DNA from 3 places in the Streptomyces sp. NBC_00234 genome. Region 3 is predicted to be linked to each of the others. Evidence: riboswitches for the same ligand, from Rfam matches in the RefSeq annotation. Region 3 holds a riboswitch; each other region holds the start of a gene.
The links. A riboswitch is a leader RNA that binds a small molecule or an ion and turns the genes downstream of it on or off. The one in region 3 is predicted to bind cyclic di-AMP.
Positions count from the first base shown of each region.

Region 1 (9,629 bases), 3.0 Mb from region 3:
CTCGTCACTGTTCTCCGCGTCGCGCGAGGCCGAGGTGGCGACGAACCGCATCCGCTCCGCCCCCAGCTCCTTGACCACCGCGGCGTACTCGCGGCAGGCCGCGAAGGTGCGCTCCAGGGCGTCGGGGGCGAGCCGGCCGGTCCGGTCGACCCCCTGCCCCAGGCGGACGATCTGCATCCGGCGGTCGAGCTCGGTGAGCTCTCCCGTCACGGGGTCGGCGTCGGCGACGAGCAGACGGATGGAGTTGGTACCGCAGTCGATGGCGGCAACGCGGGTCATACGGACTCCTGAGGTGGTGGTGTCGGGGCTAGGGCCTGTCGTCGCCGCACGGTGATACGCACGGGCCCTTCGCCCACCACTCCGGCAGCATCGCGATCGCCTCGTCGCCCAGCGGGTTCACCCCGGGACCGGCCGCCAGCGAGTGGCCGACCAGCACGTGCAGGCACTTCACCCGGTCCGGCATGCCGCCCGCGCTCGGGAAGCCCTCCAGGACCTCGATGGCGTCCCGGCGCGCGATGTAGTCCTCGTGCGCCGCGCGATAGGCGGCGGCCAGCTCCGGGTCCGTCTGCAGACGCTCGCTCATCTCCTTCATGACCCCGTTGGCCTCCAGCGTGCCGATCGCGGACGCGGCACGCGGACAGGTCAGATAGAAGGTCGTCGGGAACGGCGTGCCGTCCTCCAGACGGGGCTGCGTCTCGACCACGTCCGGGTTGCCGCACGGGCAGCGGTGCGCGATGGCGCGCAGTCCGCGCGGCGGGCGGCCGAGCTGCTGCTCGAACGCCGCGATGTCCGCGTCGGTGGGCGTGGTGGATTCGGTCTGCGGAGGGGGGGTTTCCATGCCTGCCTTGGTTCTGCTCGAAGGTGCTTCTCAGATGGTGCGGGTCAGTCGCGGTCGGCGTTGTCCACGCCGTCCCAGAGGTTCGAGTGCCAGGCACGGTCCGTCGTGCTCGGCTCCCCGCGGCGTTCCTCGGCCGCGTCGGGGTCGATCACGGTGTAACCGGTCTCCCCCGGAAGTACGTAGTGAAGGTGCTCGCGGGCCAGCCGCCGGATGTAGGCGTCGTCCTTGAGCCGCGCCTTCTCGTCGCGCAGCTCCTCGGTCCGCAGCCGTGCCTCCTGCGACAGGCGCTCCTGGTCGGCGATCTCGTCGCGCTGGGAGACGTACTGCCGCATCGGGTACGCGAGCGCGACCACGAGGGAGCAGACGACCAGGGCGAGGAACGCGGCGCGGCCGGTGAGGCGCGAGCGGCGGGCCTGGCGTCGGTTCTGGGACCGGTAGACGCGGGCGGCGGTCTGCTCACCGAGCAGTCGCAGCCTGGTCGCGGTGGAGAACCGGTCGCGGTCCTTCCCGGCCATCTCTCACGCCTCCCCATTACACACGTCCGTCCCCGCACACGGTACGGGACCGAGTGCGGGGACGGACGGAGGCTGGTGACTTCGGCCCGCGGAGGACCGGCGATCAGCCCTGGCTGCGCCGGTCAGTCGGCGAAGCGGAACCGCGGGAACGCCGAGCGGCCCGCGTACACCGCGGCGTCGTCGAGGATCTCCTCGATGCGCAGCAGCTGGTTGTACTTGGCGACGCGGTCCGAGCGGGCCGGGGCGCCGGTCTTGATCTGACCACAGTTCACGGCGACGGCGAGGTCGGCGATGGTGACGTCCTCGGTCTCGCCGGAGCGGTGCGACATCATGCACTTGAAGCCGTTGCGCTGGGCCATCTCGACGGCGTCCAGGGTCTCGGTCAGCGAACCGATCTGGTTGACCTTGACGAGCAGGGCGTTGGCGGAGCCCTCCTCGATACCGCGGGCCAGACGCTCCGGGTTGGTGACGAACAGGTCGTCACCGACGATCTGCACCTTGGAGCCGATCTTCTCGGTGATGACCTTCCAGCCGGCCCAGTCGTCCTCGTACAGCGGGTCCTCGATGGAGACCAGCGGGTACGCGGAGACGAGCTCCTCGTAGTACTCGGTCATCTCGGCGGCCGAGCGGGACTTGCCCTCGAACTCGTACTTGCCGTCCTTGTAGAACTCGGACGCGGCGACGTCGAGCGCGAGGCCGATGTCGCGGCCGGGGACGTAACCGGCCTCCTTGATGGCCTCGACGATGAGGTCCAGGGCGGCGCGGTTGGACTCCAGGTTCGGCGCGAAGCCGCCCTCGTCACCGAGACCGGTGGACAGGCCCTTGGTCTTCAGGACCTTCTTCAGCGTGTGGTAGATCTCCGCACCCCAGCGCAGGGCCTCGGAGAAGGACTCCGCACCGATCGGCGCGATCATGAACTCCTGGATGTCCACGTTGGAGTCGGCGTGCGAGCCGCCGTTCAGGATGTTCATCATCGGAACGGGCAGCAGGTGCGCGTTCGGGCCGCCGAGGTAGCGGAAGAGGGGGAGGTCGGACGCCTCCGACGCGGCGTGGGCCACGGCGAGCGAGACGCCGAGGATCGCGTTGGCGCCGAGCGAGCCCTTGTTCTCGGTGGCGTCCAGGTCGAACATCGCCTGGTCGATGAGGCGCTGCTCGGTGGCGTCGTACCCGACGAGCTCCGGGCCGATCTGCTCGATGACGGCGAGGACGGCCTTCTCGACGCCCTTGCCCATGTAACGGTTGGGGTCGCCGTCGCGAAGCTCAATGGCCTCGAACGCACCGGTGGAGGCGCCGGACGGAACAGCAGCACGTCCCGTGCTGCCGTCGTCGAGGCCAACCTCGACCTCGACCGTGGGGTTGCCCCGGGAGTCGAGGATTTCCCTGGCTACGACGACGTCGATGGACGGCACGAGGCATCTCCTTCTGGGATATGACACTGGTTGTGCAGGGTCACTGTGGCCTTGCGACACGAGCCTAACCGGCCGGACCCCATCGGCCAGCCGGGCGCCCGTCCCCTGGGACGAAAAAGGACCCAAGGGCATGCATTCACGGGCAAACGTCCAGAAATTTACTGGCGAGTAACTACAACACTTGAACGCTCAACGTCGCCGGGCCGCGCCGCGGCGCTCGCGTCCGTGCGGAAAGACCCCGACCCGGCACGCACGGGGGAGAGCGCACCGGGTCGGGGAGCAGAGCGGGAGGGATGCCGCCGGACACCCTCCCAGGGGGGGGAGGAGAATCCCAGGTGTTACTTCGTCAGGTGGAGCTGCTGGCCCGGGAAGATCAGGTCGGCGTCCTTGACGATGTCGTCGTTCAGCTCGAACAGCTTCTCCCAGCCGCCCTTGACGTCGTGCTTCGCGGCGATCTTGCTCAGGGTGTCGCCGGTCTTCACCTTGTACTCGCCGTCACCCTTCTCGACCTTCTCGCCGGTCGGGGTGGTGACGGTCTTCGGCGCCTCGGTCTTCGGGGCGGTGCGCTGCTCGCTGCGCGTGGTCGGCTGCTCGGCCTGACGCTCCGGCTGGGCCTGCTCGTCGCTGCTGCTCTGCGTGGAGCCGGTGTCGACGCCCGGGTCCACACCGTCGTTGGTCAGGTTGCCGGCGCCGGCGCAGGCCCAGGCACCCGGGCCCTGCAGGTCGAGAAGCTTCTCGGCGGTGGCGATCTGCTGCGACTTGGTGGCCAGGTCGGCGCGGGACGCGTACTGCGTACCGCCGGCGGCGGCCCAGCTGGACTGCGAGAACTGCAGACCGCCGTAGTAGCCGTTGCCGGTGTTGATGGACCAGTTGCCACCGGACTCGCACTGGGCGACGGCGTCCCACGTGGAGACGGAGGCGGCAGAGGCGCCGGTCGCACCCATCAGCGGGACGGCGACAGCGGCACCGGCGACACCGGCGAGCGTGGCGACACGGACGGCCTTGGACGGGCGGCGGTGCTTGGCCTTGCTGGAAAACAGCATGGAGCTTCTCCTCACCGACGCCTACGAGGTGAGCTGTCGGGTTCGGGCCAAGTGAGTTGCCCGGTCGCACGTCCTTGCACGCGACTTCACCCCAAGCCGGTCCTGAGCCGTCTTCCGACGACCTGGCCCGGCGCTTACCTGGGTCCCCCGCTCCTGCCTACGGCGCTTTACGCGTCTGTTCCCTTCGACCGACGGCAGGATTCGGCGTGACGGTCGACGGGGCCCGCGGTGCGAGCGGTTCCGACCGTAAACATAGCCAACCCGACATTCAAAGAGGGACATACCGGCCATTCGTGCCTTACTTGCCTCCACGGAATGAACGTTTCCGCAGGTCGGAGGGGACACGGAAGGAGTAGCCGGACGCGACACGCCAGTTGAAGCAAAGAGACCCATGTCTCACTTACGCATAAGTGGACATAGGTCCCTGAACTACCCCCGATTTTGGGGTGTTTTCCCGAATTGGATCAGTTGCGCTTGGAGCTCTCCGCGCTGCCGCGCTGACCCAGATCGAGGCTCTGGCCGGGCAGGATGAGGTCCGGGTCGGAGCCGAGCTCGCTCTTGTTGGCTTCGTAGAGCTCGGTCCAGCCGCCGGGAACCTTCTGTGCGTCAGCAATCGCCCAGAGGTTGTCGCCGGGCCGCACGGTGTAGTCACCTTCGGGGCTCGCCGCACCCGCGTCGCGGGCCTCGCCGTCACCGCGCGAGGCGTGCCGGCCGGAGTCGCGCCCGTTGCCCCTGTCCGTGTCCTGGCTCGCCTCGGGGGCCGGGGTGCCGCGGTGCTTGCCGCCGCCCTCGTCCGTGCCCGCGGGGGTGTCGGACGCCTCGGGGGACGGCGTGGCGGAGGGCGAGGCGGAGTCCTCGGACTCCTCCGTTCCGTCCGTCGTGTCATCCTTGCCGGACTTGCCGGACTTATCGCTGTTGTCCTTCTTGTTCGCTTCGTCCGTCGTGTCGTCCGTCGCGTCGTCCGACGGGAGCAGCGAGTCCGAGGGGTCGGCGGAGGGCACGCCGCCCGGGTCGACGCCCGGCAGGGTGCCGTCCAGCGCGAGCCCGGAGATGACCGCGCAGCTCGGCCACGCCTGCGGACCCTTGTCCTCCAGGACCTTCTCCGCGACGGCGATCTGCTGCGAGCGGCTGGCGAGGTCGGCGCGGGGCGCGTACGCCGAGCCGCCGTACGCGGACCAGGTGTCCTGGGAGAACTGCAGGCCGCCGTAGTAGCCGTTGCCCAGGTCGGCACTCCACATGCCACCGCTCTCGCACTCGGCGACCCGGTCCCAGGTCGAGGCGTCGGCGGCGTGCGCACCGGTCGCACCGAGCAGCGGGATGGCGATGGCCGATCCCGTCACGCCTGCGGCGACGACGATGGCGGGTGCCTGGCGAGGGCGACGGTGTCTGCCGTTCGCGGAGCCCATGGGATTGCCTTCCGTGTGACTGACATGTGACTGCTGTGGTGAACGGTGAACCTAGCGGGACTCGAACGTGTGTCACAAGTCGATGCAGCGGAGATCACGTGAAAGTCACAGAGTTGACGGAGTGTCACCTTGCCCGAGCGGCACCCCGGGTGCGAACTCCACCGGAAGGGTGCGCAGTCCGCGCATGATGAGCCCGCCACGCCACCGCAAATCGGCAGGTTCCACCGCAAGGCGCAGGTCAGGGAGGCGTCTCAGGAGCGTTGCCAGCGCGGTCTGTCCCTCCAGGCGGGCGAGCGGCGCGCCCACGCAGTAGTGGATGCCGTGCCCGTATCCCACGTGCTGATTGTCACTCCGAGCGAGGTCCAGCGTGTCCGGATCGCGGAAGCGCTCGGGGTCGCGGTCGGCCGCGGCGAGGACGACCAGTACGGGGTCCCCGGGGGCGATGTCCTGCCCGCCGAGCGTGACGGGCTCCGTGGCGTACCGCCATGTGGCGAGCTCCACCGGGCCGTCGTAGCGCAGCAGTTCCTCCAGGCCGGTGGCGAGGAGGTCCGTCTCGCCCGCGTCGAGCGAGCGCTGGAGCCGCTCGCGTTCACCGGGGTTGCGCAGCAGCGCGTACGTACCGTTGCCGATGAGGTTGACCGTCGTCTCGAAACCGGCGAAGAGAAGGATGAACGCCATCGCCGCGGCCTCGTTCTCGGTGAGGTGCTCGCCGTGGTCACTGGCCCGGATCAGACCCGAGATCAGGTCGTCGCCCGGATTCTCCCGTTTGCGGTGGATCAGTTCGGCGAGGTAGCCGCGCATCTTCTTCACGGACCTGGCCACCCCGCCGCGCGGGCCGCCGCCGTGCCGGATCATCATGCCCGCCCAGTCGCGGAAGTCGTCCTGGTCCTCCGGCGGGACACCGAGCAGGTCGCAGATCGCGTAGATGGGCAGCGGGAACGCGAAGTCGTGGATGAGGTCGGCCTTCCCCTCCGCCACGAAGTTGTCGATGAGCCGGTCCGTCAGCTCCTGCACGCGCGGTGCGAACTCGGCGACCCGGCGCGGGGTGAACGCCTTGGAGACGAGGCGGCGCAGCCGGGTGTGGTCCGGCGGATCGATGTTCAGCAGATGCGTCATCAGCTCCGCCTTGCGCTCCCCCGGGATGCCCGTCCTGCCCTTGGCGTGCGCCGACCCGGCGTGGTGGGCCGGGTTCTTGGACAGCCGGGTGTCGGCGAGTGCCTGCTTGGCGTCCGCGTACCGGGTCACCAGCCAGGCCTCGACCCCGCTGGGGAGCGTCGTCCGGTGGACGGGGCTGTGCTCGCGCAGCCAGGCGTACGCCGGGTAGGGATCGGTGGCGAACTCCCACGTGAAGAGTTCGGGGGCCGCGGCGGGGCAGTGGGAGGGGCTGTCGTTCACCCCTCGACGTTAGCCGCCGCCTCCCCGCCCTCCGACCGCAGCTCCGCGATGGCCCGCTCGGCGGCGTGGTTTCCCATCTCCAGGGCCTTGCCGAACCACTCCTCCGCCGCCGCCCTGTTGCCCTGTTCCCATTCCAGCCGGCCAAGGGCGAAGGCGCCGGAGTACGCACCCCGCGCGTGGCCTTCCTCGAACCAGCGCCGGGCCTCGTCCCACTCCCCCCGTGCCTTCGCGGAGTAGCCCAGATTGACCGGTGCGCTGATCTCCCCCGCCTCCGCCGCGGCCCGGAAGAGCCGCTCGATCTCCTCGGCCGGCTCGCCCAGGTCCTCCAGGGTCAGCGCCAGATTGTTCGTCGCCCCGGTGTCCCCGTGGGCCATCGCCCTGCGGTACCAGGTCTCCGCCTCGTCCGGCTCCCGCCAGTCGCGGAAGATGTTGCCGATGGTGATGGCGACGTCCTCGTATCCCATGTCCGCGGCTCTGCGGAGCCACTTCATCGCCTCGTGCGGCCTCTCGTCCCCCAGGAGAAGATGCCCCAGCCGGGACGCCGCTTCGGCGTCTCCCCCCTCGGCCGCCTCGGTCAGCCAGAACGCGGCGCGCTCGCTCAGCACGGTGGCGAGAATGCTCTGCGAGGCGATGTCGCCCGCCGTCGCGGCCGTCTCCAGATACGGGACGGCTTCGGTACCGGCGCCCCGCGCGACGAGCAACGCCCCCACCACGCCCGCCGCCTGCTCACTGCCCGCGTCCGCAGCCCTGCGGTACCAGGACTCGGCGCTCTCCGCGTCCCCGGTCTCCAGATCGAGGGAGCCGAGCATCATCAGGACGTCCTGATCGTCGTCCGCCGACGGGCCGAGGGACCGGTGGGCCCTCGCGACGATCTCGGTCCGCTTCCTCTCGTCGCCCCGTACCGCTTCCAGCGCCCACGGCCACAGTTCCAGGGGTACGGGCGGGGCGTCCTGCCCCTGGTCCTCCACGTCGTTGGTCAGCGAGCCGAAGGCGCTCCAGGTGTCCCGGACCGGACCCCGGACCAGCATCCCCGTCACCCCGTGACGCACACCGGCCGCCCAGGCGAGCGCGTCGTCGAAGGACCCCGCCCCGGCCCAGGTCCCGGCTCCGTACAACTCGTGGGCCCTGCGGAGCACTTCGCCGGGTATCGCACCGTCGGCCCCGCACCGGGCGAGGTCGATCGCCGCACGGACCACGTGGTGTCCGCGACGGCGGGCCTTCGTGCGCCCGGCGCGACGCCACTCGTCATGGAGTTCCGGTCCGATGGCGAGGTACTCGGTGACACCCCGCGCCCCGCGCCCCACGGAGGCGCCCCACAGCCGGAGGTCGTCGGCGTACTCCTTGAGCCGCCTCAGCTCCGTCCTGCTCCAGTCACCACTCAGCTCGACCGGTTCCACGCCGCTGAGCACGCGTGCACTCGCGGTCGCGCCGAAGCGGTGGGCGTCGTACGCCTCGTCGTTCATCGTGGCGACGACCACCGTGCGCTGCTGGACGAGCTCCGCCAGCACGGCCGCCGTGAGGCCGTTCTCGCCGAGGTGTCTCTCCAGTTCGTCCAGCCACAGGACGCACGACTCGTCGCCCCGGCCGCGCAGCACGGCGGGCAGGCCGCGCAGATCCGTGCCGGGCGGCGGCGCGTAGATCCTCGTCGTCTCGGAGAGGTGGCCGACCGCCGCCCATGTCGTCCTCGTCTTCCCCGACAGCGGCTCGCCCGTCACCAGCACCAGCCCGCCGGTCGCGAGCGCGTCCAGGAGCATCCGGGCCAGAGCCGCGTGGCAGTCGCGCCGGACATACGGCGGAAGGGACGGCTCGTCCGGCAGCCGGCGGGTGCGCCGTACGCCCAGCGCGACCGGGTCGGCGTCCCCGAGCCTCGGCCAGTGCGCCACGGCGGGCAGCGGGGGGTGAAGGCCCGGCCCGAAGTAGTTGTACTGGGTGCCCGCTCCCTGGACCGGTCCGAGGAAGGTGCCGCCGCTGACGGAGTTGCTGACGGGTCCCAGGGCGGTGCCACCGATGACCGCGTTACCGGCGGGGGCCTGCGCCGGCACCGTCTCCGCCGGGTCCGAGCGCGGGAAGAAGGTCCGCAGTTCCGACACCGCGTCCGGGTCCACCGCCGCCACCTCGGCGAGCCGGCGGACCAGGTCGCGACGCCACCTCGGATCGACGGCCTCGGAGGCCCGCATCTCGTTCAGAATCCTGCGGAGCCGTAACGCCCCGGCGACCCCGGGGCGCGACTCCTCGTAGACACCGAAGAGCCGGTCACTGCGCCCGTCGTCCGCCAACGCCTCCAGCAAGGCGTCGGCCAGCGACTCGATCTCCCCGTCCACGCACTGTCCCCCACACCTCGAACGGCCCCTGGAGCCACCGTACTAACGGGCGTCGGCCTCCGCCGCCAGGATCGCGTCGCGGTAGGTGCGGGCCGCCGCACGCAGGGCGGCCTCCGGGTCGGTTCCGTCCTGTTCGGCCCGTACGGCGAGGGCGAGGAGTTCGTACCCGACGGTGTCCCCCGCGGGGAGCGCGACGTCGAGTCCGGCGCCGCGGACCCTGCTGCCCAGCTTGGCGGCCAGCGCCAGTCCGGGCTGGCCGAGCGGGACGCCTTCGGTCACCGAGTCGCGCTGCTTCTCGATCGCCTTGGTGCGCTGCCAGTGCGCGTGGACGTCCTCGGGGGTCTCGGCGGTCTCGTCCCCGAAGACGTGCGGGTGGCGGTGGATCAGTTTCTCCACGAGGCCGGCCGCGACGTCGTCGAGGTCGAAGGGCTCGTCGGGATCCTCCTGCGCGATCCGGGCGTGGAAGACGACCTGGAGGAGTACGTCCCCCAGTTCTTCGCGCAGTTCGTCCCGGTCGCCGTCCTCGATCGCCTCGACGAGCTCGTACGCCTCCTCGATGCCGTACTTGGCGAGGCCCTTGTGCGTCTGCTGCGAGGACCACGGGCATTCGAGCCTGATCCGGTCCATGACCTGGACCAGATCGAGGAGCCGGGCGCCCGGCAGGTCGTACGAACCGGGCAGCAGTTCCAGGTCCGGCATCTG
Region 1 covers NZ_CP108101.1:3,296,435-3,306,063, forward strand. The annotation lists gene OG230_RS14245 (Ppx/GppA phosphatase family protein) at 1-279, opposite strand, end outside; gene OG230_RS14250 (DUF501 domain-containing protein) at 308-838, opposite strand; gene OG230_RS14255 (FtsB family cell division protein) at 883-1,353, opposite strand; gene eno (phosphopyruvate hydratase) at 1,476-2,762, opposite strand; gene OG230_RS14265 (transglycosylase family protein) at 3,101-3,805, opposite strand; cyclic di-AMP (ydaO/yuaA leader) riboswitch at 3,809-3,980, opposite strand; gene OG230_RS14270 (transglycosylase family protein) at 4,270-5,211, opposite strand; gene OG230_RS14275 (cytochrome P450 family protein) at 5,317-6,606, opposite strand; gene OG230_RS14280 (tetratricopeptide repeat protein) at 6,603-8,927, opposite strand; gene OG230_RS14285 (nucleoside triphosphate pyrophosphohydrolase) at 8,970-9,629, opposite strand, start outside.
Region 1: another riboswitch for cyclic di-AMP. It lies ahead of OG230_RS14265 (transglycosylase family protein); the one in region 3 lies ahead of OG230_RS01560 (transglycosylase SLT domain-containing protein).

Region 2 (9,629 bases), 6.7 Mb from region 3:
CGCGGCGGCGAGCAGCCGCCGCCGGTGTTTCGCCATCGTCTGCTCGGACCACGGCACGGCCTACGGCGACGACGGCTACACCGGCCACCGCCTCGGTCACGAAGCCGTCTGGACCGTGCCGTACGCCCACTTCTTCCTCGATCCGGGGGCCACCCGATGACCAGCGCCGTCAGGCCGTACCAGAGCTACGTCTACGCCTACCCGCACAAGACGGCGTACCGCCCGCTCGGCGGCCACCGCACCGAACGGCCCCTGCTGAGCGAGCTGTGGGCGGGGGAACGCAAGGACGCGCTCTCGCTGTACGTCCACATACCCTTCTGCGAGGTCCGCTGCGGTTTCTGCAATCTGTTCACTCGGATCGGCGCGCCCGGGGAGCTGACGACGCGCTATCTCGACGCCCTGGACCGTCAGGCGACGGCGGTCCGTGACGCGCTGGGCGACGAGGAGCCGGTGCGTTTCGCCGCCGCGGCGTTCGGCGGCGGAACGCCGACCTTCCTGACCGCGGCCGAGCTGGAGCGGCTCTGCGACATCGCGGAGAAGCGGATGGGCGCCGATCTCCGTTCCGTCCCGCTGTCGGTCGAGACCTCGCCCTCCACGGCGACGGCGGACCGGCTGGCCGTCCTCGCCGAGCGGGGGGCCACCCGCGTGAGCATCGGTGTCCAGAGCTTCGTCGACGACGAGGCCCGCGCCGCGGTCCGCCCGCAGCGCCGGGCCGATGTGGAGGCCGCTCTCGGCCGCATCCGCGACGCCCGCATCCCGGTCCTCAACATCGATCTGATCTACGGCATCGACGGCCAGACCGAGGACACCTGGCGGGCCTCCCTGGACGCCGCGCTGGCCTGGCGCCCCGAGGAGCTCTACCTCTACCCGCTGTACGTACGCCCGCTGACCGGTCTCGGCCGGCTCGGAGACGCGACGGGACCAGGAGCAGAGGCAGGGGCCGCGTCCGACGCGGCCTGGGACGAGCAGCGGCTGCGGCTCTACCGGGCGGGACGCGACCATCTCCTCACCCATGGCTACGAGCAGGTGTCGATGCGGATGTTCCGCCGTGCCGACGCCCCGCACGAGGGCCCCGACGACTACGCCTGCCAGACCGACGGGATGATCGGTCTCGGCTGCGGCGCCCGTTCGTACACCTCGTCCCTGCACTACTCCTTCGACTACGCGGTGGAGATGCGGGAGATCCGGGGCATCATCGACGGCTTCACGGCGACGGAGGACTTCTCCCGCGCCGAGGTGGGGCGGTACGTAGACGACGGCGAGGCACGCAGGCGCCACCTCCTGCAGTCCCTCCTCCAGGCCGAGGGGATGGACGGCTCGGAGTACGGCGCGCGGTTCGGCACGGACCCGTACGTGGACTTCGGCGCCGAGCTGGACCGCTTCGCGGCGCGCGGCTGGCTGGATGGCCCGGTGAGTCGCGGTCTGCTCCGCCTCTCCCCGGAAGGGCTGGCCCACTCCGACGCGCTGGGGCCGGAGCTGTTCTCCCCCGCCGTACGGGCCGCGATGGCCGCGTACGAAGCGAAGTGAGCGCCTCCGTGGACCTGACGATCCTCTACCGCGGCCCGCTGGCCTCGTGCGACTACGCCTGCCCGTACTGCCCGTTCGCCAAGCGGCGCGACAGCCCTGAGCAACTGCGCGCCGACCGCGCCGCGCTGGAGCGGTTCACCGCCTGGGCGGCGGCGCAGACCGGCGACCGGCTGTCGGTGCTGTTCACTCCGTGGGGCGAGGGGCTGGTGCGGTCCTGGTACCGCCGCGCCCTGGTCGAGCTCTCGCGGCTGCCGCACATCAACCGGGTCGCGATCCAGACCAACCTCAGCTGCCGCACCGGCTGGCTCGCGGAGGCGGATCTCGGCAAGGTGGCCCTGTGGTGCACGTACCACCCGGGTCAGACGCCGTACGACCGGTTCCTCGGGAAGTGCCGTGACCTGGCGGAGCTCGGCGTCCGTCACAGCGTCGGGATCGTCGGCCTCGACGAGCACCTCGACGAGGCGCGGCGGCTCCGGGCCGCGCTGCCCGACGAGGTCTATCTCTGGGTCAACGCCGCCGAGGGGCACAGCTACACGGACGAGGAGGCGGACCGCTGGACGGCCCTGGACCCCCTGTTCCCGTACAGCAGGCATCCGCACAGCTCGGCGGGGCTGCCCTGCAGGACCGGTGAGTCGGTCATCTCGGTGGACGGCGACGGCACGGTGCGGCGATGCCATTTCGTGCGCGCGGAGCTCGGCAACCTCTACGACGGGAGCTACCGCCGGGCGCTCGGCCCACGCGGCTGTCCCCTCGCCGTCTGCGACTGCCACATCGGCTATGTGCACCTGGAGACGCTGCCGCTGTACGACGTCTTCGCGGGCGGCGTGCTGGAGCGGATACCCTCCCGGCACTCACTCCCCCTGCGAGACGCGCCAGGGCACGCGAGCCCGGACTTCGGCCGAACGACGGCAGTTTGACGACAAGCCCTAGAGCGGCAGCAGATCCGGGCGCTTGGCCTCGACGTGGTCCCCGGAGGACTCGCCGCGAAGCCGCCGCCCGATCCACGGGACCAGGTACTCCCGCGCCCAGTGGATGTCGTCGCGCCGGTCGTCGAGCGGGCGGCGCAGCGCCTGCGGCGGCCATGCCTGGTCGGGGTCGGCCGGCACGTCGAGTCCGAGGACCTGGGCGGCGCGCAGGGCGACCCTCGTGTGGCCCTCGGGCGACAGGTGCAGCCGGTCGTCGTCCCAGGCGCGGCGGTCCTGCACGGACCGCAGCGACCACAGGTCGAGGACCGGGCAGTCGTAGCGGTCGGCGATGGAGCGCACATGGGCGGTGTACGTGGCGATCTTGCCGCGGAGGTGGCGCAGCACCGGCATGTGGCGGGTGTCGAAGCCGGTGGTGACCATGACGGTGCCGACCGCACCGCTCAGTTCGGCGACGGCGCGCTCGAAGCGCTCGGCCACGTCGTCGGGGTCGCTCCCCGGCCGGAGGATGTCGTTGCCGCCGGCGCAGAAGCTGACCAGGTCGGGCGCCAGCTCCTTGGCGCGCGGGATCTGCTCCTCGACGATCTGGTCCAGGAGCCGTCCGCGTACGGCGAGGTTGGCGTAACGGAAATTGCCGTGCCGTGATGCGCCGACGCCCGTCCCCGCGTCGGAGACCGGGAGCTGATCCGCCAGCAGTACCGCGAATCGGTCGGCCCAGCCGACAAGGGTTCCGTCGGGGCCGGGGTCCCCGACGCCCTCGGTGAAGCTGTCGCCGATCGCCGCGTACGACCCTATGAAGCCGGGGACGTCCATGACGTCCTTGAGACCGTGCTGATTGAGTTTCGAATCGTCTGCCACAAACACGTATCCTGCACCCGCGAATGTGACCTACGCGACCGTAATAAGGGGTTGACGGGTGGTGAGATAGACCACCCGGTCAGTTTTTGGTAAAGCCGGAATAAGTGGCGGCCCCGGCGCGGGACAGTACGGAACGCACGGAAGGGCGGTGCGCCGCCGCGCACCGCCCTTTTCTCACCGCCGCTCGTCTCAGATGGAGACGCCGTGCTGACGCAGGTACGAGACCGGGTCGACGTCCGAGCCGTAGCTCGGGCCGGTGCGGACCTCGAAGTGGAGGTGCGGGCCGCTGGAGTTGCCGGTGGAACCGGAGAGGCCGATCTGCTGGCCGCCCGTGACGGTCTCGCCGACCGACACGTTGAGCGAGGACTGGTGGGCGTACTGGGAGTACATGCCGTCGGCGTGCTGGATGACGACCTCGTTGCCGTACGCACCGCTCCAGCCGGCCGAGACCACGGTGCCGGGGCCGATGGCCCGGACACTGGTGCCGGAGGCAGCCTGGAAGTCCGCACCGGTGTGGTAGCCACTGGACCACATGGAGCCGGAGGCGCGGTACTGCGTGGTGACGGTGGCGTCGGCCACGGGGGTCGTCCAGCCGGAGCTGTTGCTCTCCGAGGCACCGGTGGAGGTGCCGGTGTCCGTCGAGGTGGTCGCCTCGGCGGAGGAGGCCGAGTCGGAGGACGTGTCCGCCTTCGGGGCCTCGGTCTTCGGAGCGGCGGCCTTCGGAGCCGCGGCCTTGGACGGGATGGCCTTCGCCGAGCCGGACGCCTTGGCGCCGAGGGTCAGTTCGGTGCCGGGGAAGATCAGGCTCGGGTTCTCACCGACGACGTCGCGGTTGTCCTGGTACAGCTTCTGCCAGCCGCCCTTGATCTTCTGCTCGGCGGCGATCTTCGACAGGTAGTCGCCGGAGACCACGGAGTAGGTCTTCGGGGCGGTCTTGGCCGCGGCGGCGGGAGCGGTGTGCGCCGCGGCGACCGAGGCCGCCGCGGGCTTGGCGACGGGTGCGGACTGCTCAGCGGCATGCGCGCCGGTGGCACCGATCAGTGGGAGGGCCAGAGCGGCTCCGCCGGTCCCGGCGGCGAGGACGCCGCGGGCGAGCGGGCCGGACTTCGTACGACGGTGCTTACCCTTTGCGGGCATGGGGGAATTCCTCTCCGGCGCCTACGAGGTGAGCTGTCGGGTTCGGGCTGGAGATGCCCGGTCGCGCTGAGCGCGACTTCACCCCGAGCCGTTCCGGATTTCTCCGGACCGGCGGCTTACCTGGGTCCCCCGCTCCTGCCACACGTGAGTGGGATGCGGATTCCGGGCGGCGGCAGGATTAGGCGGTCCGTCCGGATTGACGGTGACCGTAAGCGAGTAAGGACGGCCGGAACAAGCCGCGTCCGAGGTACCGGAATGCGCGATTCAATTTCCGCCGGGATTTCCGGTCACACTCCGTGGATTACGGATCTTGGCATTCCGTACGGCGCGCGGAATGCCCTTCGGCGGGTTCGCCACACACCGTCACGGATATGATCCCGCTCACCAGTCGACCGCCATCTCCCCCATAAGCAGGGCATGTTCCGCTAAATGCATCAATACGGACATGTAGCGGAGCGCGGGTCACGGCACGGCACGGAACGGCGGCCTCCGGGGCAAGATGATTGCCTGGGGAATCAATGTCGTATCGTCACGACCGTGCCCTCGTCGGCGAGCAGCGCCGGCGCCAGACACTCCAGGAGTCACCGTGACGCAGCAGCTGCCGCAGGTCCCGTCGACGCACACTGAGCTGACGGGCGTCCGCAACTTCCGTGACGTCGGGGGCCTTCCGACCACGGACGGCCGCACGGTGCGGTTCGGTCGGCTCTACCGCAGCGGTCACCTGGCGAACGCCACCGAGCAGGACGCGGCGTTCCTCGGCGGGCTCGGACTCCACACGATCTTCGACTTCCGCAACGCGGCCGACCACAAGCTGGACGGCTACGACGTGGAGCTGCCGGGTGTCCGCAATGTCAGCATTCCGCTCTCCGACCCGGCCGACGGCGCCGAGTTCTGGCGACTGGTCCGGGACGGCAACATCGAGCAGCTGCGCTCGATCCTCGCCGACGGCAAGGGCGCGGACCGCATGATCGCCTCGTACCGCTCGATCATCAAGGACCGCACCGCGGAACACAGCCGGGTGCTGCACTCCCTGGCCGAGGACAGCGTCCCCGCCCTGATGCACTGCGCCGCGGGCAAGGACCGCGCGGGGCTCTCGATAGCGGTGTCGCTGCTGGCCGTCGGCGTGGAGCGCGATGCCATCGAGGCCGACTACCTCATGTCCAACGACGCCCACCGCCGGTACAAGGTGAAGCGCAGCGACAGCTCGGCGGTCGGCATGTCCGACGAGGTCATGGAGCTCCTCAACCCCCTCTTCGGTGCGCGTGCCGACTACCTGGCGGCGGCCTTCGAGACCATCGAGGAGACCTGGGGCGGCACCGAGCGCTACCTCACCGAGGGTCTGAAGCTCTCCGCCGAGACTCGTGGGCGGCTGCGGGAGCGCCTCGTCGAGGAGGCGTGACCACCCTCGCCCCCCGGCCTCAGCCCTTGCCCGCCACCTCGAACAGCAGGTAGAGGAAGGCCGCGAAGACGTGTCCGGCGACCAGGTAGGCGACCAGCCGGATCACCACGCCGCGCGGAAACTTCTTCTCCTGCGAGCCGCGACCCTTCGGGGACCGCGAGCTGAGCGGGTCGTAGTGCTCTGAATCGGACATGACAGTCCCTCTTTCGGGGCCAGGGGTCAGCGGTGGTGGAGTCCGCTGCCCAGACAGAGTTCGGCGACCGGACTCTGCAGCAGCGTGTGGACGAAGAGCAGCTCGGCGCCGCCGCGGTCGGCGGCGGCGATCCGGTGCGGAGTGAGCGAGTCGAAGTGCGCGCTGTCCCCCGGTTCGAGGTCGTGCACGGTCTCGCCGAGACCGACGCGCAGCCGTCCCTCCAGCACGTACAGCCATTCCTCACCGGGGTGGACCCGCACCAGGTCGCCCTGGGCGCCGTACGGAACCCGGACGCGGAGCGCCTGCATGGCCCGGCCGGAGCCGCCGGCCTGGCGGTACATCCAGCCGTCGGCCTCGGCGCCCGTGAAAGGGCCGCCGCGGACGATCGCGTCACGTTGGGTCGGCGTCTCTCCCAGAAGCTCGGAGACCGTCGTACCGTAGACACGTGCGAGGCCCAGCAGCATGGGCAGCGACGGCTGTCGGCGGCCGGTTTCCAGCCGGGAGAGATGGGCGGGGGAAAGCTCCGCCCGCTGGGCGGCGGTCTCCAGGGTGAGGCCACGGCTGCGGCGCAGCTCGCGCAGGCGCGGAGCGACCCCGGGCAGCTCGTCGGCCACCCCTCCGTCGGGAGGATTCATACGTCCATTGGGCCAGGATCTTTCCTCAGAGGCAAATTTCTTGCCTCTGAGGCAAAGCCTCGCGTCAACGGTTGGCGACGGCCTGTTTCACCAGGGTCCTGCCGAAGTCCCACATCAGCCCGCCCCCGCTGTGCGCGTCGTCCATCACGGCCGTGAAGGCGTTCACGAACCGGTCCACCTCCGGCTCCCCGATGACCAGCGGCGGAATCAGCTTGATCACTTCCAGATGGTCGCCGGACACCTGGGTGAGGATCCGGTGCTTCTGCAGCAGCGGCACCACGACCATCTGCGAGAAGAGCCCCTTGCGGGCCGTCTGGAGCATGGTCCAGCGGCTGCGGAGCCCCAGCGACGACGGCCGGCCGAACTCGATGCCGATCATCAGCCCGCGCCCGCGCACCTCGTGCAGCAGCTCGTAGCGGCCGACGAGCGCGGCCAGCCGTTCGCGCAGGAGATCACCGGTGCGCCGGGCGTTCGCCACGGTCTCCTCGTCCTCCATCACCGCGAGGACGGCGAGACCGGCCGCCATGGCCTGCGCGTTCGAGCCGAAGCTCGCCGAGTGGACGAGAACGCGGTCCATGGACGAGTAGACGCGCTTGAAGATCCAGTCCTTGCCGAGCGTCGCCCCGACCGGCACATAGCCGCCGGAGAGCGCCTTGGCGACACAGACCAGGTCGGGCTCGACGCCTTCCTCGTGCTGGTACGCGTAGAAGTCGCCGGTCCTGCCGAGGCCCGTCTGCACCTCGTCCGCGATGAGCAGCGCCTTGTGCTTGTGCAGCAGCTCCTGCGCGGCGCGCAGGAAGCCGGGCGGCGAGGCGTGCACCCCCTTGCCCTGGATCGGCTCGACGACGAGAGCCGCGACGTCGCCGCGCTTCAGCTCGCGCCGGAGCGCGTCCAGGTCGCCGAGCTCGATCGCCGTGTCCGGCAGCAGCGGGGCGAAGCCGTCCCGGAAGCCCGCCTCCCCGTTGACCGAGAGCGAGCCGGTGGTCAGCCCGTGGAAGGCGTGCGTGCAGTACAGGATCCTGGGCTTCCCGGTGGCGTACCGGGCGAACTTCAGGGCTGTCTCGACTGCTTCCGTCCCGCTGTTGCCGAAGAACACCCGGTCCAGGTGAGGGCTGTGGGTGAGCAGTTTCTCGGCCAACAGCCCGGGGAGCGGCTGACAGTCGAACCGGGTGAGGTCGGCGAGCGAGGCGTCGAGGACGTCGTGCAGCGCCTTGCGTACGACGGGGTGGTGCCGGCCGAGTCCCATCACCCCGAATCCGGCGAGCATGTCGAGGTAGTCGTTGCCCTCCGCGTCCCAGAAGTACGCGCCCTCGGCCCGCTCGTAGACCTTGTCGAAGCCGATCGTGCGGAGCATGCGCGGCAGTTGGTGATTGAGGTACTCGGTATGCAACTCGTAGCGTTCGGCGCCCCGTTCGGCGAGGAGCCGCGTCAGATCGAAGCCCTTGGGCCGGTCGTCGTTCATGCCCCGCTCTCCTTCAGCGCCGGCTGCTCCGCCTTCGCCCGCTTCGCGGCGAGGACGGCACTGATCTGTCCGGCGATCTCCACCGGGGTGAGTCCGATGTCGGCGAGCACCTCGCCTCGTTTGGCGTGGGCGAGGAACCGCTCCGGAATGCCGAACGTCCGCAACGGTACGTCGACTTCGGCGTCCCGCAGCGCCTGCCCCACGGCCCAGCCGACGCCGCCCGTACGGCTGTTGTCCTCCACCACGGCGACGAGCCGGTGGCCGGCGGCGAGCGGGGCGAGCTGCTCGTCGACCGGCTTCACCCAGCGGGGGTCGACCACCGTGCACCGGATACCGGCCCCGGCCAGCAGGTCGACGGCCCGGAGGCAGACCTCGGCGAGCACGCCGACGGCCACCAGCAGCACATCGGGATCGTCGGCGCGGTGCAGTACGTCCATGCCGCCGATCCTGCCGACGGCCGCGATCGGCTCCCCCACCGCCGCCTTGGGGAACCGGAGCACCGTCGGCGCGTCGTCCACGTCGACGGCTTCGCGCAGCTGCGCGCGGAGCTGGTCGGCGTCGCGGGGTGCGGCGATGCGCAGTCCCGGGACGACCTGGAGCACCGACATGTCCCACATGCCGTTGTGCGAGGGCCCGTCGGTGCCGGTGACGCCGGCCCGGTCGAGGACGAAGGTCACGCCGCAGCGGTGCAGGGCGACATCCATGAGCAACTGGTCGAAGGCCCGGTTCAGGAAGGTCGCGTAGACCGCGACGACGGGGTGCAGTCCGCCGGTGGCCAGGCCCGCCGCCGAGACGGCCGCGTGCTGCTCGGCGATCCCGACGTCCCAGATCCGGCCGGGGAACGCCTCGGCGAACCGGGTGAGCCCGACCGGGTGCAGCATGGCCGCGGTGACGGCGACGACGTCCGGGCGTTCGGCGCCGATCGCGGCGATCTCGTCGCCGAAGACGGAGGTCCAGGAGGGGCCCGCGGGGACCACGAGGGGTTCGCAGGTCAGCGGGTCCATCGCACCGACGGTGTGGAAGCGGTCCGCGTCGTCCCGGAGCGCGGGCGGGTAGCCGCGCCCCTTCTCGGTGATGCAGTGCACGAGCACGGGGCCGTGGAACCGTTTCGCTCGGGTCAGCGCGGCTTCGACGGCGGCGACGTCGTGTCCGTCGACCGGTCCGACGTACTTGAGCCCCAGGTCCTCGAACATGCCCTGGGGGGCGAAGGTGTCCTTGAAGCCCTTCTTGGCGCCGTGCAGCGACCCGTAGAGCGGCTGGCCGATGACGGGGGTCTGCTGGAGCACGTCCTTGCCCCACGCCAGGAAGCGTTCGTAGCCGTCGGTCGTACGGAGGGTGGCGAGGTGGTCGGCCACGCCGCCGATGGTCGGGGCGTACGAGCGCTCGTTGTCGTTCACCACGATGATCAGCGGGCGGTTCTCCGCCGCGGCGATGTTGTTCAGCGCCTCCCAGGCCATGCCCCCGGTGAGCGCGCCGTCCCCGATGACCGCGACGA
Region 2 covers NZ_CP108101.1:7,063,102-7,072,730, reverse strand. The annotation lists gene OG230_RS31025 (STM4013/SEN3800 family hydrolase) at 1-160, shown strand, start outside; gene OG230_RS31020 (STM4012 family radical SAM protein) at 157-1,527, shown strand; gene OG230_RS31015 (STM4011 family radical SAM protein) at 1,536-2,444, shown strand; gene OG230_RS31010 (SGNH/GDSL hydrolase family protein) at 2,454-3,308, opposite strand; gene OG230_RS31005 (M23 family metallopeptidase) at 3,498-4,445, opposite strand; cyclic di-AMP (ydaO/yuaA leader) riboswitch at 4,451-4,624, opposite strand; gene OG230_RS31000 (tyrosine-protein phosphatase) at 5,032-5,844, shown strand; gene OG230_RS30995 (DUF6126 family protein) at 5,864-6,037, opposite strand; gene OG230_RS30990 (helix-turn-helix domain-containing protein) at 6,064-6,672, opposite strand; gene OG230_RS30985 (aspartate aminotransferase family protein) at 6,737-8,134, opposite strand; gene dxs (1-deoxy-D-xylulose-5-phosphate synthase) at 8,131-9,629, opposite strand, start outside.
Region 2: another riboswitch for cyclic di-AMP. It lies ahead of OG230_RS31005 (M23 family metallopeptidase); the one in region 3 lies ahead of OG230_RS01560 (transglycosylase SLT domain-containing protein).

Region 3 (9,629 bases):
TCGCCATCGGGGTCTCGGCCGTCGGCGCCCTGCTGACGTGCACGGTCTCCACTCCGCGCGCCACGCTGTCCATGAGTGCGCACGGCGCCCTCCCCGCCGCCTTCGGCCGCATACATCCCCGCTTCCGGACCCCCGCATTCGGCACGGTGTTCTTCGGCGCCGCGGCGGCCGTCGTGCTGACTCTCCTCACGCTGGTCTCCGCGGACTTCCTCGGCGACGCCGTGCTCTCGGTCGGCCTGCTGATCGCCTTCTACTACGGCGTCACCGGACTCGCCTGCGCCTGGCACTTCCGCGGACACCTGCGCCGCTCCCCGCGCGACCTGCTCGTCAAGGGCGTCATGCCGGCCACGGGCGGCCTGATGATGCTGGCGGCCTTCCTGCGCAGTGCCTACGACATGCTCGACCCCGCCTACGGCTACACGTCCCTTGGCGGTGTCGGCGGAGTCTTCCTGCTCGGCGTCGGCTCCCTCGCGCTCGGGGCGGTCGTCATGCTCCTCATCCGCTCCCGCCACGCCCGCTTCTTCCACCACGGCCGTACGTCCGTCGTCACCCTGCCCGCCACGGAGAACTGAACACCCATGCGCACACTCGCCATCGCCGCCGTCCAGACCACCCCCGTACCGCACGATCTGCGCGCCACCTGGGAGCGCTTTGCCGACCGGGTACGCGCGGTGCGCGACACCTTTCCCCATGTGCAGCTCGTTGTCGTGCCCGAGCTGATGCTCGCCGCCGAGGCGCCGCTGCTCCAGGCCCGCGCCGACTGGATGCGGGAGGCCGCCGTGGCGATCCCGGGCCCGCTCACCGACCGCGTCTGCGCCCTGGCCCGGGAGACCGGTCTGTGGCTGATACCCGGCAGCCTCTACGAGCGGGCCGACGACGGGAACACGTACAACACCGCCCTCGCGGTCTCCCCGGCAGGCGAGATCGTGGCCCGGTACCGCAAGATCTTCCCGTGGCAGCCGTACGAACAGGCCAGCCCCGGCAGTGAGTTCGTCGTCTTCGACCTGCCCGGGATCGGACGTGCCGGCCTCGCCGTCTGTTACGACGGCTCGTTCCCGGAGACCGCCAGGCAGCTCGCCTGGCTCGGCACCGAGGTCATCCTCCAGCCCACGCTCACCACCACGCGCGACCGGGACATGGAACTGGTCTGCGCACGTGCCAACGCCTGGACCAATCAGCTCTACGTCGTCAATCTCAACGCGGCCGACCCTGCCGGTGTCGGCGCCAGCGCCATCGTCGACCCCGAGGGGACCGTGCGCCAGCAAGCGGGGACGGGCGAGGAGGTCCTGGTCGACGTCCTCGACCTCGACACCGTCGCCCGGGTCCGCGCGTACGGCTCCGCGGGACTCAACCGCCCGTGGGCACAGCTCGCCCGCTACGGCGAGCGGATCCACCTGCCGATGTACGGGGGAACGTTCCGGCCGACCCCGCACCACTGAGCCACACACAGCACGAAAAAATACACCAATACGGACTTTTCAAAGCATTCAACCCTGATGGCCCGTAGAGCACTTTTCGCCCGAATCGCGAAGACTCCCCACGGAGCAAATCACCCTTTTCGGACGCAGTGGCCAGCGTCACGTCCGGGATTTCCGAAGCGTCGGCGCCCCACCCGCATCCCTTCTGCGGGAAGAGAGTTGGCTTCGCGGTTCGGGTGAATTCATCGGCGATCCCGCTCATCGATCTTGTAAATGAATTGTGATCAGGAATTCGGGACTTGTCCCCTTCGGCATTTCTCGCCTACGGTCACCGTCAATCCGGATGGAACGCCGAATCCTGCCGCCGTCCGGAAAACCGGACCTACTCACGCCCGGCAGGAGCGGGGGACCCAGGTAAGTTGCCGATCCGTTATGCGGAACGGCTTGGGGTTAAGTCGCATGCACATGCGGCCAGGCATCTCCAGCCTGAACCCGACAGCTCACCTCGCAGGCGACGGAGAGGAATTCGCCATGCCCTCGATGGGTAAGCACCGTCGTGCCAAGTCCAGCCCCCTGACCCGCGGACTCGTCGCCGTGACCGCAGGTGGAGCCGTCCTCGCCCTGCCGGTGATCGGTGCGACCACCGCGTCCGCGGCGCCCGCGCAGTCGGTCTCCGCCGAAAAGGCAGTGGCTCCGGCAGCCGCTCCCGCCAAGGCAATTACCGCCCAGAAGGCCGGGATCACCAGCTATTCCGTCGTCAAGGGTGATTCCCTGCACAAGATCGCCGATGCGCATTCCCTGAGTGGCGGCTGGAAGAAGCTCTACAAGGACAACCGAAAGGCCATCGGCGGCAATCCGGGTCTGATTCACCCGGGCCTGGAGCTGACCGTGGGCGCCAAGGCCACGGCCAGGGCCTCCGGTTCGTCCTCCGACCGTGCCGCCGCGAGCAGCGACCGCGCCGACCGCTCCGAGCGTTCGACCACGCTGGCCGCGAAGACCGCCGCCCCCGCCGCCGCGAAGGCCACGACGTACACGAACGACCTCGACGGCTGGATCAAGGAGTCGCTCGCCGTCATGGCAGAGCACGGCATCCCCGGCACCTACGAGGGCATCCACCGCAACATCATGCGCGAGTCCTCGGGCAACCCTCAGATCGTCAACAACTGGGACTCCAACGCCGCCGCGGGCACCCCGTCGAAGGGCCTGCTCCAGGTCATCGACCCGACCTTCCAGGCGTACCACGTGCCCGGTACGTCCACGGACAGCTTCGACCCGGTCGCGAACATCACCGCCGCGTGCAACTACGCCGCCGACAAGTACGGCTCCATCGACAACGTCTTCGGCGCCTACTGATCCACCGGCACCGGCCGCGGTTCACGACTGCCGGGTGGCGAGGGTCCGACAGGCCCTCACCGCCCGGCAGTTCCGCGTCCGGGGCCGCCGTGGAAGACTCGCGCCATGCCCGAACTCCAGCTTCTTCGCCAGGACCACGCTGCGGCTCTGCTCGCCTTCGAGCAGGAGAACCGCGCCTACTTCGCCGCTTCGGTCCCGGACCGCGGCGACGAGTACTTCGCACGGTTCGACGCACGGCACAGCAGCCTCCTGGCCGAACAGGCCGAGGGACTGATCTACTTCCACGTGCTGGTCGGCGACGGTGGCGAGGTGCTGGGCCGGGTGAACCTGGTCGACGTGGCGGACGGCGCCGCCGACCTCGGGTACCGGATCGCCGAGAAGGCCGCCGGCCAGGGGCTGGCCACGAGCGCCGTCCGCCGGATATGCGTGCTGGCCGCCACGGCGTACGGTCTCACCGCACTGCGGGCCGCGACCACGCACGACAACCCCGGTTCCCAGGCCGTACTGGCCCGCACGGGGTTCGTCCGCACCGGCGAAACCGTACTCGGCGGCCGGCCGGGGATCGCCTACGCACGCTCGCTGGACGCGGAGGCACGGCTCGCCTGACACGGACGCCGGGGCCCACCGGCTCCACCGTTCCCCGGGCGGGCGACGAACCGGGGTGTCCGGCCCGCCACCGCCTGGGAAGGACTGCGCCGCCCGGCGTCAGTCGCTGTCCTTCTCCTCCTGGAGGATCTTGCCGTCGGCCGCGTTCACTTCGAACTCGGTCTTGTTCCAGTCCGCGTCGACCACGTCGACCGCCCAGACGAGGGTGTCGTTGTCGCCGGTGTCGAGGCCGATCGAGGTGACCGTGCCCTTCTGCTTGTCCGTGGCCACCTTGGCCGCCTGCTCGGGCGTCTGCTTCGCCTTGGCGATCCAGTCGGCCAATTCGCTCTTGTCGGCCGCGTCCTGATCGGTGTCCGCGGCCGTCTCGATCACCTTGCCGGTGACCGCGTCGATCCGGACGGTGTGCGCGGTTCCGTCCTCCTCGGCGACCTCGGCCACCCACTGCGGACCTGAGCCGCTCCCGCTCGGGCTGGGGCTGCCACTCGGCGAGGCACTGCCGCTCGGACTGCCACTCGGACTGGCCGTGCCACTCGGGCTGGCCGTGCCGCCGGGGCTCGCACTGCCGCTCGGCGAGGCACTCGCACTCGCGTCGGTGCTCCGGTCGGTGTCGTCGTCCAGGCCCTCCAGATCGAGCTCGGCCAGCTTGCTGCCCGGAACGGCCCCGACCGCGGTCGTCGCGGCCTTGTCGAAGGTGACCTTGGTGGCGCTGAGCAGCTTCTTGCGTGCGGCCTGGTCCTCGGTCGGCTTCGTCTTGCCGGACGGGCTGCCGGAAGGGCTCCCGTACGGGGAGGCCGTCTGCTTCGGGACGACCTTCGCGGCCTCCGATGTGGCCGCCCCGGTCTGGTCACGGCTCTCCTGCCCGCAGCCCGCGAGCAGCGCGGAAGCGACGACGGCGCACAGGGCGCCGCCGGCGACACGAAGGCTGCGGGCACGCGCGGACGCGGTGGCTTTTCGTCGGAATTCAAGGCTCATACACGCATCACTAGCCCCCTGACCGGCCGGTCATGTTGTCCTACCGGACGGGTCACCCGATCGAACGTGCGTCTCCTCCCGTTGGCGGCCCGCCCGCCCGGGCGCGCCGTGGGCGAGGGTGCGAAACAATGGGACACACGGACCACCGGCCCCTGCCGGTACCCGGTCGGGAGGCCCCCATGGATTACCCCGAGAGTTACGAGCTGATCTTCCAGACGTACGGCGCGGCGGACGACGTGGTGGTCGTCCGGATGAGCGACCGGTCCGGGGCGGGCGGATACCCCGTGTACGAGGACGAGACCGGAATCGTCCGCGCGGAGATCAGTGAACGCGGCGAAATACGCATGCTGGCCAGCGGCGGCCACCAGGCACCGGGCATCCCCCTGCTCGCGCGGCCCTTGAGCGAGGGATCACCCCGCACCCGCTGAGCGGACCGGCACACACCGCGGCGCCCTGCGCGTCGCGGTGCGCTGTGTGCTGTGTGCTGCCACGGCACACCCAGACACAACCGGAAGTCCGTTCATGCCCGCTCCATGCCCGAATCTGTTTACATTCCGGCACCCTGGACGTAACCTGAGCGCGAAACCACAGACTCGGGCATGAAACGGATACGAAACCACATGTACGCACCGGAGCGGCAGCAGGAAATCCTCCGCCTCGCCCAGGAGAGCGGACGCGTCGACGTGCTCTCCCTCGCAGAGGAATTCCAGGTGACCGCCGAGACCGTGCGGCGCGACCTCAAGGCGCTCGACCGGGCGGGGCTCCTGCGCCGGGTCCACGGCGGCGCGATTCCGGTGGGACGGCTCGGCTTCGAGCCCGACCTCGCCGAGCGCGACACCGTGGCCGCGGACGAGAAGGACCGGATCGCCGCCGCCGCCCTCGGCGAGCTCCCCCCGGACGGCAACGTGATCATCGACGCGGGCACCACGACGGCCCGGCTGGCCGCCGCCCTCCCGGTCGAGTCCGCCCTGACGGTGGTGACCCACGCACTGCCCGTGGCGGCCCGCCTCGCCGACCATCCCGGCATCGCGCTGCACCTGGTGGGCGGACGGGTCCGGCACCGTACCCGCGCGGCCGTAGACGCCTGGGCGCTGAGCGCCTACGCGGAGATCAACGCCGACGTCCTCCTGCTCGCCACCAACGGGGTATCCGCCGACGGCGGCCTGACCACCCCCGACCTCGCCGAGGCCGCGGTGAAGCGGGCCATGATCGCGGCAGCCCGGCGGGTCGTGCTCCTCGCGGACTCGGGCAAGTTCGGCCAGGAGCACTTCGCCCGCTTCGGCGATCTTTCCCACGTCGACCTGCTCATCACCGACACGGGGCTCAGCCCCGAGGACGCCCTCGCCATCGAGAGCCGGGGCACGGAAGTGGTACGCGCATGATCCTCACGGTCACTCCCAATCCGAGCCTCGACCGCACCTACGAACTGCGCGACCTCACCCGCGGCGCGGTCCTGCGCGCCACGACGGACCGCGTCGACCCCGGAGGCAAGGGCATCAACGTCTCCCGCGCGGTAGCGGCGGCGGGACACCGTACGGTCGCGGTCGCCCCCCTGGGCGGGCCCGAGGGCGCACTGCTCGCCCGGCTGCTCGGGGAGCACGGCATCGAGGCCGCGGGGGTGCCGATCGCCGGCAGCACCCGCGTCAACATCACGCTGGTCGAAGCCGACGGCACCCTCACCAAGGTCAACGCGAGCGGGCCCGCCCTCACGGAGTCCGAGGCCGAGACCCTGCTGGAGACGGTACGGACCCGGTCCTCGGACACGGACTGGATCGCCTGCTGCGGCAGTCTGCCGCGGGGGCTGCCCCCCGAGTGGTACGCGGAGCTGGTGGCACGCAGCCACCGGGCCGGAGCGCGGATCGCCCTCGACAGCTCCGGCCCCGCCCTGCTCGCCGCACTGCGCGAGCGGCCCGATGTGATCAAGCCGAACGCGGAGGAGCTCTCCGAAGCGGTCGGGCGGCCTCTCGCGACCGTCGGTGACGCGGTCAAGGCGGCGGAGGAGTTGCGCGGACGCGGGGCACAGGCGGTACTCGCCAGCCTCGGAGCCGACGGACAACTCCTGGTGGACCGGTCGGGGACGTACTTCGGCAGCGCCCGGGTGGACACCGTCCGCAGCAATGTCGGCGCCGGGGACGCCTCGCTCGCCGGCTTCCTGGCAGCCGGCGGCGCGGGCCGGTCCGCACTTGCGGCGGCCGTCGCGCACGGCGCGGCGGCGGTCCAGCTCCCCGGGAGCGTGATGCCCACCCCGGCCGACCTCGACGTCTCCTCGGTCGTCACGACCACGGACATCCCCCTGGACCGCGCGCTCACGGAGCCCGCGCGATGACGTCCGCATCCCTGTCCCCGGGTGAAAGCCCGCAGTCCCTGTCCCCCCAGCCGCCACGGCGGTCCACGAGCAAGGAGTCCCGCGATGAGTGAGCTCATCACCGCGGATCTGGTCGACCTCGATCTGTCCGCCGAGACGAAGGACGCCGCAGCGAGGTCTCTAGCCGAGCGGATGGTCACCGCCGGGCGCGTCACCGACCTCGACGGCTTCCTCGCCGACGTGGCCGCCCGTGAGGCGCAGATGCCGACCGGCCTGGACGGCGGCATCGGTATCCCGCACTGCCGCAGCGAGCACGTCGGCGCGCCGACTCTGGCCTTCGGGCGCAGCGGACGGGGCATCGACTTCGGTGCGCCGGACGGACCGGCGGACCTGGTCTTCCTCATAGCGGCGCCCGCCGGCGCCGACGACGACCACCTCACCATCCTCTCGGGCCTGGCACGCCGGCTGATGGACCCCGCTTTCACCGCCGCCCTGCGCGCGGAGGCCGATCCCGCCGCCGCGGCGGCCCTGATCCGCGGCGACGAGCCGGCCGCGGCGCCGGAGGAGCCGGTGCGGGAGACGGAGCCGGGCGGAGCCGGGCAACCCGAGGCGCCCGAACCGTTCCGGATCGTCGCCGTCACCTCCTGTCCCACGGGCATCGCGCACACCTACATGGCTGCCGAGTCCCTGGAGGCCGCAGCGCGCGCCGAGGGGATCCAACTCAGCGTCGAGACCCAGGGATCGGCAGGGTTCGAGCGGCTCGACCCGTCCGTCGTCGCCGCAGCGGACGCGGTGATCTGGGCACATGACGTCGACGTTCGCGAGAAGGCCAGGTTCGGCGGGAAGCCGATCGTCGACGTCGGGGTGAAGGCGGGGATCAACCGGCCCGCCGAGCTGATCGCCGAGGCCCGGCGCAAGGCCGCGCGGGGCGAGATCAGCGGGGTCGCCGACGACGGCTCGCGGCCGGAGGGGGCCGGATCCGGCGGCGGCAGCGCGCACTTCGGCGTCCGGCTGCGTACGTACCTGATGTCCGGGGTCAGTTACATGGTGCCGTTCGTCGCGGCGGGCGGGCTCCTGATCGCCCTGTCGTTCGCCATCGGTGGCTACGAGATCGCCAACGCGAAGTCCGTGGCCGACCACTTCGTCTGGGGCGAGGCCGACAGCTGGGCCGCGCTGCTCAACCAGATCGGCGGCGCCGCCTTCGGCTTCCTGGTCCCGGTGCTCGCGGGCTACATCGCGTACGGCATGGCGGACCGTCCCGCGCTCGTCCCCGGCTTCGTCGGCGGTGCCATCGCGCTCACCATCGACGCGGGGTTCCTGGGCGGCCTCGTCGCCGGTCTGCTGGCCGGTGCGGTGGTGATGGCGATCCAGCGGGTGAAGGTCCATCCCACGCTGCGCGGCATCATGCCCGTGCTGGTGATCCCCCTGGTCGCCTCGGCCGTCGTCGGATTCCTGATGTTCGTCGTCGTCGGCAAGCCGATCGCCTCGCTCCAGAAGGCACTCACCGACGCCCTCGACGGGCTCTCCGGTTCCAACGCGGTCATCCTCGGCGTCGTGCTGGGCCTGATGATGTGCTTCGACATGGGCGGACCGCTCAACAAGGTCGCCTACGCCTTCGCGGTCGGCGGGCTCGCCGACCCGACGCCCGGCAGCCTCAAGGTGATGGCGGCGGTCATGGCCGCCGGTATGGTGCCGCCGCTGGCGATGGCCCTCGCCACCACCGTGCGCGGCAGGCTGTTCACCCGCACCGAGCGGGACAACGGCCGTGCGGCCTGGGTGCTGGGTGCGTCGTTCATCAGCGAGGGTGCCATCCCGTTCGCGGCGGCCGATCCCCTGCGGGTGATTCCCTCGGTGATGGCCGGCGGTGCGGTCACCGGAGCCCTGTCGATGGCTTTCGGATGCACGCTGCGCGCACCGCACGGCGGCATCTTCGTCGTCCCGTTGATCGGCGGACCGTTCCTCTACCTGGTGGCGATCGCGGCAGGTACGGCGGTGGCGACCGCGCTGGTCGTCGTCCTCAAGGGCATGCGCCGCGCCCCGCAGGACCCCGCGCCCGCGGCCGATCTCCCGAAGGTGCCCGTGGCCGCCTGAGCGCGACCTGCCGGCCCGCCGTCCGGATGCACGGCTTCCAGTTCCGTACCCCACCCCACAGGAGTGACCCATGTACCAGTGCACCGTCGCCGTAGGTTCCCGCAGCGGACTGCACGCCCGGCCGGCCTCGTTGTTCGTCCAGGCCGCGGCCCGTCAGCCGGTCAAGGTGACCATCGGGCGGGAAGGAGAGCAGCCGGTCGACGCCCGCAGCATGCTCTCCGTGCTCGCCCTGGCGGCTCAGCACGGCGACCCCGTGGTGCTCTCGGCCATGGGTGACGGGGCCCGTGCGGCGGTCGACGAGCTCGCCGCCCTGCTCGCTCAGGACCTGGACGCCGGCGCCTGAACCGGCTTCCGGTCCGGCGCGGCCGTGCGTGACTCCTCTGCCTCCTGGCCGTCGACGGCCAGGAGGCAGAGGCGGATGTCAGCGGCCGAAGGTCGTGGGCACCGGCAGTGTGGCCCAGCGGGTCACCGGCCAGGCGACCACCACCGCACGTCCCACCACGTCGTCGACCGGCACCATGCCGCCCTCGGGGTCGTCCTGGTGGTAGCGCGAATCCCCTGACGCCTGACGGTGATCGCCCATCACCCAGACCCGGCCCTCCGGCACGGTGACCTTGAACTGACCGGCGTCGTCGGTGCTGCAGGGGGTGTTCCCCGGGAACACGTAGGGCTCGTCCAGCGCCTTGCCGTTCAGTTTCACCGGGCCGTCGCCCTTGCACTCCACGGTGTCCCCCGCCACGCCGATCACGCGCTTGATGAGGTCCTTCTCCTCGGCGGACGGCATCACCCCGACGAAAGCGAGCGCCTTCTGGAGCGCGTTGGGGGGCTCGGTCGGCACACCCGTCAGCCAGTTGGACGGATCGTGGAAGACGATCACTTCGCCG
Region 3 covers NZ_CP108101.1:336,346-345,974, forward strand. The annotation lists gene OG230_RS01550 (APC family permease) at 1-572, shown strand, start outside; gene OG230_RS01555 (carbon-nitrogen hydrolase family protein) at 579-1,439, shown strand; cyclic di-AMP (ydaO/yuaA leader) riboswitch at 1,792-1,947, shown strand; gene OG230_RS01560 (transglycosylase SLT domain-containing protein) at 1,950-2,771, shown strand; gene OG230_RS01565 (GNAT family N-acetyltransferase) at 2,877-3,377, shown strand; gene OG230_RS01570 (PepSY domain-containing protein) at 3,477-4,349, opposite strand; gene OG230_RS01575 (DUF6296 family protein) at 4,529-4,777, shown strand; gene OG230_RS01580 (DeoR/GlpR family DNA-binding transcription regulator) at 4,970-5,731, shown strand; gene pfkB (1-phosphofructokinase) at 5,728-6,675, shown strand; gene OG230_RS01590 (PTS fructose transporter subunit IIABC) at 6,760-8,745, shown strand; gene OG230_RS01595 (HPr family phosphocarrier protein) at 8,816-9,088, shown strand; gene lepB (signal peptidase I) at 9,167-9,629, opposite strand, start outside.